DNA from 4 places in the Paenibacillus sp. B1-35 genome. Region 2 is predicted to be linked to each of the others. Evidence: riboswitches for the same ligand, from Rfam matches in the RefSeq annotation. Region 2 holds a riboswitch; each other region holds the start of a gene.
What was found. Region 2 has a riboswitch for cyclic di-GMP ahead of ACQ5BJ_RS23205 (CAP-associated domain-containing protein). Riboswitches for the same ligand answer to the same signal wherever they lie in the genome.

Region 1 (3,148 bases), on a different contig from region 2:
AGCGATCTCAGCTATGCTAAGTCCCGCAGTTTTTTGGATTACGCCAGCAGCTAATCCGATACTTAAATACCCTAGTAAGGTAGGGATACAATCTTTTACTCCTTGGATAAAGCTGTCTTCATCTTTCTGAGTCGAATTCATTTGGACATTCGACAGACTCATTTCATCCCCTCCTTATTTTTAAACATTAGAAGCTAACACACTAACTACTATGAAAAAGAGAAAGAAAATACGGTTCAATTTATTTGAACCGTTTTCCAGTAACAACATGAAATAGGTTAGGGTCGTTTTTCCAAAGTGCTTCTGTTTTCTCTGGCCCCACTTCTTTCACTAATTCTGAAAACATAATGTCATGTCTGATGTATTCCATCGCAATTAACACAAGTGCAGGGTCTTCTGTTTTTACCGCCCATGCCGGTGTGTTTGGCGAAAAGTTTGCAATTAATACTTCTTCATTGTCCCGTGCAACAATCGTTAAGCGACCATTCATACGTTCCTCAGCTACTTCTGGAGCCATATAATTGTGATGAGTCGTTACACCAAGCCGAATCTCAGGTGCTCCAAAAAGAATCGAAAAAACGTGGATATCCTCTTTTATCCGCCTATCTATAGCACCTTTTACAGAAGAGACTTGCGGTTCCCAAATCGACAACCATATTTCTTCTTCCGCTTTATCGATAATGTCAATCATTTCGGCCGCAACGCGTTCATCACTGCTGATGCGTCGAATGACATCTACTTCCTGTTCACTTTCTAACGCAGATAAATTCTTTTCCAGATAATCCATAGAATTATCAAAGTCATTACGCAAGCGACGGATTAATTCTTTTGCGGGTAAGGGTGCATAGGTTACAGGGTCAGAAGGTACTGTATAAACCGCACCTTTATCCATTAATTTTGCTAACACTTCGTAAATCGTTGAACGAGGTACACCTGACCTTTTACTTATTTCATATCCGGTTATGGGGAAATTTTTTAACAGCCCTATATACGCCTTACATTCATATTGCGAAAAGCCCCACTTCTGAAGTTCTTTAAAAAGTTCTTCCATGGCAACTCCTTTAGTAGTTAGTATGTTACTTACTATAAAATAAAATGGATTACCTGTCAAAGCAATCCTGGTTCCGTTTTTGAAAAATGATCGTCAGCCCACTGTTTTATTCCTGATTCTCCAACTTATGGACGAGGTATAATTACCCAAAAACGAAGGATAAATCCTTTTAAATCCATCCAAGGAACTATTTAGTTGCATGAATTTGACTTATAAGGAAAGTTATATTCCGTTATTATTTTGCGAACTCTGGCTCGTTCACCCACACTACAATACATCTCCCATCCTCCCTAAGACCTACTGCCCAAGCCTTTCCGGACATGAAGAATCTGTAAAAAAGCATTACAAGGAGTAACAAGGGAACGTTGCAGTTACAGGCTTGATGTCCAGTATCAAACCATATGGAATTAACATACATCTCCTTATTCCATCCGAATTTCAACATGATAGATTTCAACTGAATAATAATATCGTCCTATGTTCATATATTCACATTTGAGCCGCATGACCCATTAACGAAACGCGAAACTGCTGTATATTTAACGGTGTAAACATGTATCGTTATGCAAGAGTATGCATGTTTGCACAAGCACGACTAGGCAAAGCTAGGGAAATCTAGTGACGCAAAACTAAAGGGGCTAAGGAAGAAATTCTATGCCAGCCAGATGCCGATTAATAGAACCCCATCTCTATTCGTCGTATGCGTTGTTTTTGTATGATTCATGGCGAGATGCCCCCCCCTAGCTGCCTATTAATAAAATCTATTGATAGGAAGTGAATAACGGATGAAGACTGGGAGAAAGCGGAGTGCCCGAAGATTGTTCGCAATAACGGTAATGACCATCATGATGTTCGTATCTTCGTTGGCGCCGGCTTACGCAGGAACGACTGTTTCCGCAGCACAGGAACCTGTGGTCAAAAATGCAACAAAGGAAATCCGGAATGTCATGTACTATGGCGATTGGTCAATTTGGGGAGGACAAGGAAACTTTTATCCCAAGGATATTCCGGCCGATCAATTAACCCATTTGAACTATGCGTTTCTCGATTTTGATGCCCAAGGCAACCTTGTATTTACGGACAAGGATGCGGCTGTAGAAGCGCCTGTCGGCCAGGATGGCGTTCAATGGCAAGCGGCCAATGCAGGCATCCTTATCGCCCTGCAGCAATTGCGCGCTGAAAACCCGAATCTGAAGATCGGCATCTCTCTTGGCGGATGGTCGAAATCAGGCGACTTCGCTGCCGTAGCAGCCGATGCTTCAAAACGGGCGAATCTGATCCAAAATGTCATGAAATTCATCAAGTACACAAACATGGACTTCGTGGATGTCGATTGGGAGTTCCCGGCTGAAGTTCGACAGCCCGATTTGGTCGATAATAAGAACGATGAAGGCACGAAATACGCCATGCCGGAGGACAAAAACAATTATATTTTGCTCCTGCAAGATATCAAAAACGCATTGAATAAGCAAGGAGCCGAGCTTGGTAAAGCATATGAACTGTCTGTTGCGCTTCCAGCGCCGAAGAGCAAGATTGATATCGGCATTGATGTGCCAAGACTGTTCAACATTGTAGACTTTGCCAACATTATGACTTATGACATGCGCGGCGCATGGGATGAAGTAAGCGGCCACCATACCGGCTTGTATACGAACCCGAACGACCCGCTCACGGGCAACAACCTGTCCATCGACGAGAGCGTGAATTATTTGATTCAGCAAGGTGCTGAGCCGAATAAGATTGTGATCGGGGCAGCCTACTATACTCGCGGCTGGGATAAAGTGTCGCAAGGATCCGATCCGAATCATCCGGGTTTATTCGGGGATGCGGCACTATCCGCGAAGGATGCGGATCAGACTCCATCCCGCGGCGCGGTTGGCGAAGCAGCGCTCGCTATTGGGGACGGCGGCCGCCGAACAGGGATTTGGTCTTATCGCAACCTCGACAAGCTGAAGGCCACTTACCCGAATCTCAAGGAATATTGGGATGATGCTGCCAAAGCTCCATATCTGTATGATGGGACTACCGGCGTATTCTACACGTATGACAATGAAAGATCTATTCAAGAGAAAACGAAATATGTGCTTGAAAATGGTC
Region 2 (3,148 bases):
GGGACAGAAACTAGAAGATGAAACAGCGGTCATCGTGAAAGAGTTCTACCCGAGGCAGGTAGCTCTTCGCGACCTCGACAAGCGAACCGTCCTGTGCCGCGGGCCCTCCGTTCAACGGCAATATGATGGGCTGCAGGAAGCTTTCCTGACGGAAACACAGATACTTCAGAAATTGAGCCATCCGAATATCGTTAGCCTTGTGGATCATTTCCAGGAAAACGGAACGCATTATATGATAATGGAGTATTGCAAGGGTATTTCGCTTGAACGCTTCATTGAAGAAGGAAGGCTTGTTTCCGTGGCCGATTTTCTGCGTGACACGATACTGCCGCTCGCATCTGCACTTGAATATGTTCACGGGCGTGGCATCATTCATCGTGATATCAAGCCGGCGAACATTATCATTGGAGAGGATGGCCAGCCGAAGCTGCTCGATTTCGGTTCTGCCGTATACTATGAGAAGACGGGACATCGAATTTTTACGAGCACGGAATATTCGCCGCTTGAATTTTACTCCGAAAAATCACGGCAGGGAGTCACGTCTGACATATACAGCTTTGCAGCTACGATGTATTTTTGCCTGAGCGGACGCACGCCAAATGATGTGACGAGGCGCTTGTTTCAAGGCGCTATTCCGATGATAGGAGCAGTAGCTGGAGCAGTAGTAGGAGTAGCAATGGGAGCAGCATTAGGCGGATTTGTCGGAGCGGCTGTGAGTACGAGTCTACTGGCAAGTGCTGCTGTCGCAGTACAGGGACGAGTCATGCTGGAGGTGGAGGCGCAAAAGGTGGGCTGCATCCGCTAAAATATCTGGCCGGTTTGTTCATGCAAGGACTCATCAGTCAATACGAGCACGAGAAAGCCAAGGATGCCTATTTATAGAAAGTGGCTGCTGGGCAAGGTGTATACAAGTGCGCGTCATATAGCAAGTTCTGGCGGTCTACAAGAGCTGGTTGGCATACCGTAGGTAATGAGATTCGGTGTCCTACGGAGACATAAATAGGATTTATATGATCCTGGGTTCTTAATACGACATCAATTTTGTCAGATTGATCAAATAGAGTTGCATATTCCCCACTCTTTTGACTAGGTTCATTGGAATCTCCAATTAACTTGGTTTTACCGCATCCTATTGCTGGAATGTTAAACAATACTCCCAAATGACTTGCTAATCCGAATCGTCTCGGATGAGCGACCCCTTGTCCATCACAGACTATTGTAATAGATATTTTACTGCACGCCTGTTGATTAACCAGATAAGCTCGATCTGCCAGCGGTTTTTATAAATCTCAGCGACTTGTTCTGCAGGAGAAGACATTTCTATGTACGGAATCCACCCATTCGCCATTGATGAACAGCTTCTTTGTGCTCTGCAGGAACCCTTCTACCTTCGGACTGATCTGAATCTGTGACAAGATGCAATCCTTCTATTTGGAAGTAGTACTGTGGTCGATAACTCGTACATTACATATGAATTCCCGGAGCAAGCAGATCAATCCCATTGCGAGGTCTTTTCGTGCATAGATATTGCTGGTAGCCTGAATAAGAGAGTAGTAGATCGATCACTTTCATGATCTTTTTTTTAAATGGGGCAGCTTCATGGAAGAAGTGCATGACGAACATAAATATCGTACTGGGTTGATAGAACGGGGACTCGATGAATTTTACGTACCTATAGGCACAATTGTATACAAGCTGTTCATTTACATGTTACTATAGATGACATATAACCTGTGTAACATTTGGATAATGGCAAACCCTAGCGAAAGCAGGGGACGCAAAGCCACGGGTCTAATGCATTTCACGATGCGATGACAGCCGGGTTGCCCTAATTGCGACATTACGTGTGTCTTTTTTAGTGCTGCGCTGCCATTAGGGCGGCGCTTTTTTTGTGCTATTGTAAAGCGTCCCTGGTGTCCATCTAATTTGATCACAGAATGTAAAAGAATAGGAGATGTAATGATGCGGACACGTTGTACAGAAACCAACAACGCAATATACCAAGAACAGCATAAACACATTAAAGCAGGCAGAATGCGGCGCATGACGATTACAGCTAGCGCTGCGCTGTTGGCCGGGATGCTTATCCATCAGCCGACCCTTTATGCAGCGGACAAGCTGGTCGGTAGCAAGATTGCTGTCACGAAAACGAACAATGCTCCGCAGGCAGGGGCAGACCAACTGCAAGGCATCACCATAGGAATGAGCGAGGCTCAACTATTCCAAAAAATCGGACAGCCGGTTCGCAAGGATCTAAGTGAATATGGCTTCGAGTGGTATATTTACAATCAGGATTATAAACATTACTTACAAGTTGGTGTTCAGGACCACAAGGTCGTTGCACTCTATACGAATGCGAAGGATTCTTATGGCAGCATTGGATTCGGTTCAACCAAGCAGGAGGTAGAGGCAGCCTTCGGATCTTCCCTCAGTCAAATTAGGAAAGGCAATACGATTTACAATATGGACAACAGCGGACAATATAGCCTGTACAAGGTCGGCGACATGTATGCAACCGTGTTCTATGATCTCCATCAACGGAATACGGTGACGGCTGTCCAGTTTATTGCCCAGGATGTTGAACTGGCGTTCAAGGGGTACTTTGGCACGCCTAGCAAACGATTGCAGACAAGCTTTGAGCAACAAATCCTCGATTTGGCTAATGCTGTGCGTGTCCGCGAGGGCATGAAGCCATTGAAGTGGAATGAAAAGGCTGCGGGAACTGCTCGCAAGCATAGCGACGATATGGGGCTGAGAAGCTTCTTCGATCATAACAATCCGGACGGCAAATCCCCGTTCGATCGACTGAAGGCGGACGGAATCGTATACCAAAAGGCAGGGGAAAACATTGCTGCTGGACAGTCGAGTGCCATCTTCGTTCACGAGAACTGGATGAACTCGAAAGGACATCGTTCGAATATTTTGGGGGACTTTTCTCATCTAGGGGTTGGTGTGTACTTCGGGGGGAAATCAAATGTATATTACACACAGAACTTCGTCACGCCGAACTTCGTCGACGATAAAAAGTCCGATGTTGTATCTCCTAGCCTCAGCAAACCTAAGGTTTTGACAGGAGATCCATTAGATGTAAAGGTCGAATATTCCGTGTCGGAGGCAGTATATTCAGCTTCATTCAGTCTTACTTACG
Region 3 (3,148 bases), on a different contig from region 2:
GGCTGATTGATAGATGCCAAATTATCTCCTGACTCATCAGCAAGTGTCGGGTCATCAATATAGATAAGCTCCATGTTAGCAGGCAAATCCGCCTGTGATGAACGGCTTAACAGCACATGCTTCGTGCGGCTGTCTTCCAAAACGTACTGAATGCGATCTTGAGGATGATCCGGATCAATAGGTACATAAGCTCCCCCTGCCTTGAGGATAGCCAATATCCCTATAACCATCTCCGCACTTCGTTCTGCCATAATCCCGACGGAATGCTCACGGCCAATGCCCCGACTCTGCAATCTGCGCGCTAATTGGTTCGCACGCACATTCAGCTCACGATATGTCAGGTCACGGCCATCTTCCTTTACAGCTACCCGGTCAGGATGAAGCTGCGCCTGCTCCTCGAACAGTGCCGGAACTGTAAATGTATGCGGGTAATCTACCCGAGTCTGATTCATTCCTTCGATCAACTGGTGCTTGTCCTGCTCCGTTAACATCTCCAGTTCGCCAATGCGCTTCTGAGGGTGCTTAACCATTTCCTGCAACAGTTGCAGGAAATACTCCGCCAGCTTCTCCACCGTCGATAATTGGAAATGATTTTCCTTATAGTACATGGTAAACAGCAGTGTCGAACCAACTCCATCAACAGATTGGATGCAGCAATGCAAACCGCATTCCTGTGTCCCCTCCGGAAGCATCGGTTGAGCATCTGCTCCGTACCAGCAGTATGTTGCTACATCGCTGTCTATTCCTATTTCAGAGCAAGTCAGGTTACGCCCTTCTGTGCAAGCCAACAAACTGTTATGAATGTTCATAATTCCTTGCATGGTCACGTCATCCTGGCTGACTACGGTATGATTGCCATTGCCATTACTCGATTGAACGGCATGAAGAGTTACTTGCTGTGAGTTGTAGAAACGAGACAACAGCGTTGCCCACGCTCCGCATATGACGGATTCCAACTTGACCGAATGCTCGGTCGAATGATCCTTCAGAAGACGCAACGTCTCCTCAGGCAGCTCAATAGAATGTGCGTCATAGCCTGTCAATCGTTCTACTGTCAATTCCATGAAAGCCAATCTTCGTCCTCTCCTTTATCACGATCCAACCCATTTCATAAACCAATGAGTCAACTGCTCCCATGTGATGTACTCTATTTGCTTGGCAAAATCCATATGCTGTGCGCACACAGTCATACAATAGCCTGTTTCAGGAACGACATATTGCTTTACATAATAATGATTAACTTTCCATAATTGATTACGCTGTACAGGTACGGCTGTCTCCTGCACGATTTCGAAAGTGCTTGGAAGCTGACTGAGACCTACACCAATTGCCTTCAACACACTTTCCTTAGCCGTCCATATGTAAAAAAACAATTCCTGACGCGCACGGCAGTCGTCCGTATTTGCAAGCAATTCCAGCTCACGCGGCGAGCATATCAGCCTAGCCACATCCATGCTCCATTCCCCTGCTTGCTCAATATCAATCCCGATTGGCGCTCTATCCAATGCCACTGCAATGAATGCACCGGCATGAGAGATGTTGAAAAATACCGGGTTGCCCTCTATATACGGCTTGCCGAATGAATGAGTACGAATAACAATCTCGTCGTTCGATCGGTTCAGCGCTCGAGAGAGCAGGATGCGAGCCAATATATCAGCTGCAACCACGCGGTAACGATCTTTACGCTCTCGAAGTCTGTCTAACCGTTTGTATTTTTCAGGCGTAACATACGGGATAAATCGATCCATCAACGAAGCTATGTTTTTATAGGAAGTACATTCGTCCCACTTCAGCAACACAATTTCCATCATTTACCCCAACCTTTGTGCGCAAAAAAAAGGCCATTGGGAATAGCCTTGTCACCAAATAACCGTTGTTTGGTTACCGCAACTCGAATGGCAGCCCGGCTGCCATAATCCAATAGACGTTAGGCCCGAGGCTTTGCGCCCCCAACTTTCGACTGGGTTTGCCTTTTAATCCTGATGTTGTTCTTCTTGATGTCTCCATTGATTGTTGCAAATCGATTACCAGGCAAGAATGTCATAACATTGTTTACGCACTAGTTCTTGTGACATGTATCGCGTGATTAGGTCTAAAGTACATATTACATATCAGCATGCTGGATACCTGTTCATAATTATCCAACTACAGACCCATATTTTATATCGGCTGCTTAAATGAAAAGATTAATACCTTTTCATATCAATTTTCAAATTTTCGACACGGACAATCATTTTTTGTCATTTTTTAGTTGTAATTAAGTGTTTTTTCGACTTTTTTCCGACAAAAACACCCCTAAACTGCGTTTTTTCTAACATTTCCATTCGTTTCCTCTCCTTTTTTCATTCGACAAAATTGTCGATTGAAGACCTAATGTTAAAATTACTCCTTATCATTGAATACCAGCATAAAAATCCCTCTTATCCCTAAAATAATTCCCTTATGAATGCATAAGAGCCTCGAAATGCATTCGAGGCTCTTATAAAATGCTATTATTCTATGCCGTTCAGTCTGTTTGCCATTGGCTTGATTTACTATCAGTTTCCAACAATGATTTCATTAGAGGCATTTGAGAGAGCATTAACCGTTGCATATCGTCCATCCGCTACGGACACCACAAATACTTTATAGGCAACACCAGTGCGAATTGGATTTCCGTATACATCATTATCGGACAACGAGAACATGGTCGATCCATCGCCCGACACGCTTACCAATTTATAATTATTTCCTCCCACACGATTCGCCTGATCCAGGTTGAATGAATCTGCCGATACGGAAGGAACGACCATTACTCCATAATAGGCAATTCCGTTGTCGCTGCTTGGCTTCGAGAAGTAGGCCTTGAATTCATTCGCTCCTTCTCTCGCCACAAACACATTCGTAGGGGCCTGCACGGATTGATCTACCAAGGAAAATTCACCAGAAGGCGAAGACAAAGCATTCGAGGAGCCGCTTCTATTGTCAGCTACCGTAAGCACAAAGACCCGGTAAGCAATACCTTTTTGAATGACATTCCCTTGAACATCACGCAAGCTGCTTGTCAGCGATTGTCTCACATAGCCACTTTGGCTTCCAACCCGAATATAGCTTGATGAACTCACAAGTCCCGCACTATATGTGTCAAAGGCATAAGACTGATCAGCAC
Region 4 (3,148 bases), on a different contig from region 2:
CCCAATAAATGACTGGATATCAAAATTGTCGTGCCATATTGCTTGCTCAGCATAAGCAGCAAATCCCGGATCTCCTTAATCCCTATCGGATCCAGTCCGTTAATAGGCTCATCAAACATAAGCAATTCCGGCTTCGTCGATATTGCTCTCGCGATACCGAGGCGCTGCTTCATTCCTAATGAAAAGTCCTTGACCGATTTATTTCCAACATGATGAAGCTTCACAAGCTCCAGTGCCTCATCAATGGAATGCATATTGTGATACCCCATATATGCACAATGCAGTTCCAGATTATCTCTCGCCGACAGCTTGTCATAAAATACGGGGTATTCGATAATTGTCCCCATGCGGGATAGCAGATGATAGGAATCAGGAGCTAATGTTTCTCCGAACAATTCGATTTGACCAATCGTAGGCTTAATTAGGTTCGTGATCATCTTCATGATCGTTGTTTTGCCGGCCCCGTTCGGCCCTAGAAATCCATAGATCTCTCCCTGGCGAATATTCATATTTACATTCGAGACGACCTCTTTGTCTTGGAACGTCTTCGACAGATGATGTGTACGTACTAGATACGTCATGGCAGTATCTCCTCTCACTCAGTTGCCAATTTCCCGATGTCTTCATAGTTATTGTATAAGACAGTGTTCTCTTATTCCTTACTCAATCCTTACAAAAATCTTAAGCCCTATGGGGTGATTGTTTTACCGGCTGTATACACCATATGTGAATTTGCAAATCAGTCTTTTAACTTACTACTCTAATTATTATCATATGGACATGGCGGCGATTCAAATGAATATTTATGTTCTATATCTGAATTCACTAGCATATCAATTTCTCGTAATAGAGTAAGATACGACACTCTGTCCGATGTATGATTCAACTCTAGTAGGTTAATACTTGTAGTATGTATACCAACTAGTATTTTCTTATCATTGACAAATTGTTCCTCTTAACCTATATTGAGCATGATAGTTCCCTATGCCTAGGATCTCAGTCATCTACGCTTACATTTACGAAGCACTTAATTAAATCTCATAGGGCACACTAATCGAAAGATTAGGCCGCAAAGCTTCGGAGTCTAACGGTCTTATGACCTATGACAGTCCGGCTGCAACTAACGATCGCGTTATTGCAGCCGGACTTTTTTTATTTATGTGAGGTTCCGACGGAATTAACTTTCCGTTGAGCTATATAAATAAGAATGAGGAGGCATGGACTCACTGTAGTTAAGGGAGGAATAAAATGAAAAAATGAGGTGGCGAATTGAATGAAACGTAGAGTAAAGTTAGCTGTAACATGGCTGTGCGTATTTGCCGTGTTCTTCGGGTTTATTCCTCACACACTGCAAAGTGCAGATGCAGCCGCACAAGATCCAATCTGGCCAGAACCAGGTGCTGTGAAATTAAGCAAGACAGCGAAGCCAACCGGGACGCCGGGAGAATGGCAGATTACTCTAACCGCCGAAGGGAAGAACGTTGAAGCCGGTGACACCGATGTCGTACTTGTCTTAGACAAGTCAGACAGTATGAGATCCTACAAACGGTTAGACAATGCCAAAAAGGCAGCAGAGAAATTTGTAAATACGCTGCTTTTTTCCAACGTCAAAACAAGAATTGCTCTTGTCACGTTTAGCACCAGCTCAGAGGACACATCATCCGGATTCCTTGGCCAGAATGATAAACAGCAGCTCCTGAACAATATTAAGGGTATCTCGGCTTCCGGAGGGACAAACATACAAAGCGCTCTCTACACAGCACATCGTTTATTAGCTACCAAGAGTTCAGCCAAAAATAAATTTATTGTGCTGCTCAGCGACGGTGCGCCAACGTTCAGTTCTCCTGCAAAAAAAGCTGCCTCTTATTCATGGCCCAACAATAAGTACAACTTTGTATTATCAGATTTTGACTACACCAAGACTATCGGTTCAGGCAACAGCTATCAATTATCCTCTGGCTTGTTCGGGGATCGATACACGATAGGCAACTATACGGTTAAGGACAATGGAATTCCTACGATATCTCAAGCCAAGGCATCCAAGGATGCAGGAATCAACATTTATTCGATCGGGCTTGAGGTCGGCAATGATGCTAACGCTGTATATGTATTAAAAAACAGCGCTTCAGCAAACAACTATTACCCATCTGACAGTGCGGAGCTGGAGAAGGTTTTCTCTGAACTGGCAGGGAAAATCTCTTACGCGGCTGAAAATGCTGTAGTCAAGGATCCGATGGGTGAAATGTTTAACCTTATTTTCAAGGGTAATGCGCCTGTTGAAAATCAAGACTATAAAGTATCTCAAGGGACAGTGAAATGGGATGCAGCTTCTGAAACGTTTGTATGGGACGTTGGCAACATCGTAGAAGGAAGTCCGGCAACCTTGACATATACCATCAAAATGGACTCTTCCAAAAATCCAAGCGCCGATGTCAATTACCCGACAAACGGGCGAACTACCATGGAATACACAGATGTGAATCAACAACGTACATCAAAAGAGTTTGAAGTGCCGCAAGTCAGCTTCGGCAAAGGCTCCATACTTGTGAAAGGCTACAAGGTAAATGACCAAGGCGAGCCTATTAACGCAGACGGCAAGGTTGTTGAACGTGTGGATCTTGCAGAGCAGTTGTACAGTGGATCCTTCACCGTCAACGGCAAGGACGCGCTGGACATAGGGCCGAAATACAAGGTGCCTGCTCCGAAGCTTGATAACTATGTATTGAAAAAGGGTACTGATCCTACAGAAGAAACGTTAACGATTCAGGAGCCTAATAAAACCATATGGTTCGGATATGCGCTAGCTCCACATAAGTTAACGATTAAGTACGTAGATAGAGAAACAGGTAAATCCATCGCTAACGACGACTCTTCTCTCTCCGGCACAATCGGACAGACGATTACGTTGAAGGCTCTGGACATTCCAGGTTACACACCTGAGAAGACTGAGGTTCAGTACACGTTCAAGGCCAAGGACAACGAATACACCTTCTTCTACAAGAAGATGGATCTTCCTATCAGTATCAAGTTCGTCGATAAAGATACGAGCAAGTCCATTGCTGACGACGACACTTCTCATTCAGGCAAAGTTGGCGAGGCCGTTACGTTGAAAGCTCTGGATATTCCGGGTTACACGCCTGAAAAGGCG

Region 1: another riboswitch for cyclic di-GMP. It lies ahead of ACQ5BJ_RS11355 (glycosyl hydrolase family 18 protein); the one in region 2 lies ahead of ACQ5BJ_RS23205 (CAP-associated domain-containing protein).
Region 3: another riboswitch for cyclic di-GMP. It lies ahead of ACQ5BJ_RS12530 (4'-phosphopantetheinyl transferase family protein); the one in region 2 lies ahead of ACQ5BJ_RS23205 (CAP-associated domain-containing protein).
Region 4: another riboswitch for cyclic di-GMP. It lies ahead of ACQ5BJ_RS16120 (MucBP domain-containing protein); the one in region 2 lies ahead of ACQ5BJ_RS23205 (CAP-associated domain-containing protein).

Annotation. Positions count from the first base shown of each region.
Region 1 covers NZ_JBCHVJ010000002.1:808,711-811,858, reverse strand. The annotation lists gene ACQ5BJ_RS11365 (AzlC family ABC transporter permease) at 1-162, opposite strand, end outside; gene ACQ5BJ_RS11360 (TrmB family transcriptional regulator) at 242-1,051, opposite strand; cyclic di-GMP riboswitch class I at 1,640-1,724, shown strand; gene ACQ5BJ_RS11355 (glycosyl hydrolase family 18 protein) at 1,837-3,148, shown strand, end outside.
Region 2 covers NZ_JBCHVJ010000008.1:139,654-142,801, forward strand. The annotation lists gene ACQ5BJ_RS23190 (serine/threonine protein kinase) at 1-805, shown strand, start outside; partial or broken gene ACQ5BJ_RS23195 (endonuclease V) at 957-1,217, opposite strand; gene ACQ5BJ_RS23200 (hypothetical protein) at 1,290-1,415, opposite strand; cyclic di-GMP riboswitch class I at 1,742-1,831, shown strand; gene ACQ5BJ_RS23205 (CAP-associated domain-containing protein) at 1,960-3,148, shown strand, end outside.
Region 3 covers NZ_JBCHVJ010000003.1:152,629-155,776, reverse strand. The annotation lists gene ACQ5BJ_RS12535 (amino acid adenylation domain-containing protein) at 1-1,064, opposite strand, end outside; gene ACQ5BJ_RS12530 (4'-phosphopantetheinyl transferase family protein) at 1,092-1,811, opposite strand; cyclic di-GMP riboswitch class I at 1,895-1,981, opposite strand; gene ACQ5BJ_RS12525 (copper amine oxidase N-terminal domain-containing protein) at 2,538-3,148, opposite strand, start outside.
Region 4 covers NZ_JBCHVJ010000004.1:417,465-420,612, forward strand. The annotation lists gene ACQ5BJ_RS16115 (ABC transporter ATP-binding protein) at 1-581, opposite strand, end outside; cyclic di-GMP riboswitch class I at 1,035-1,122, shown strand; gene ACQ5BJ_RS16120 (MucBP domain-containing protein) at 1,274-3,148, shown strand, end outside.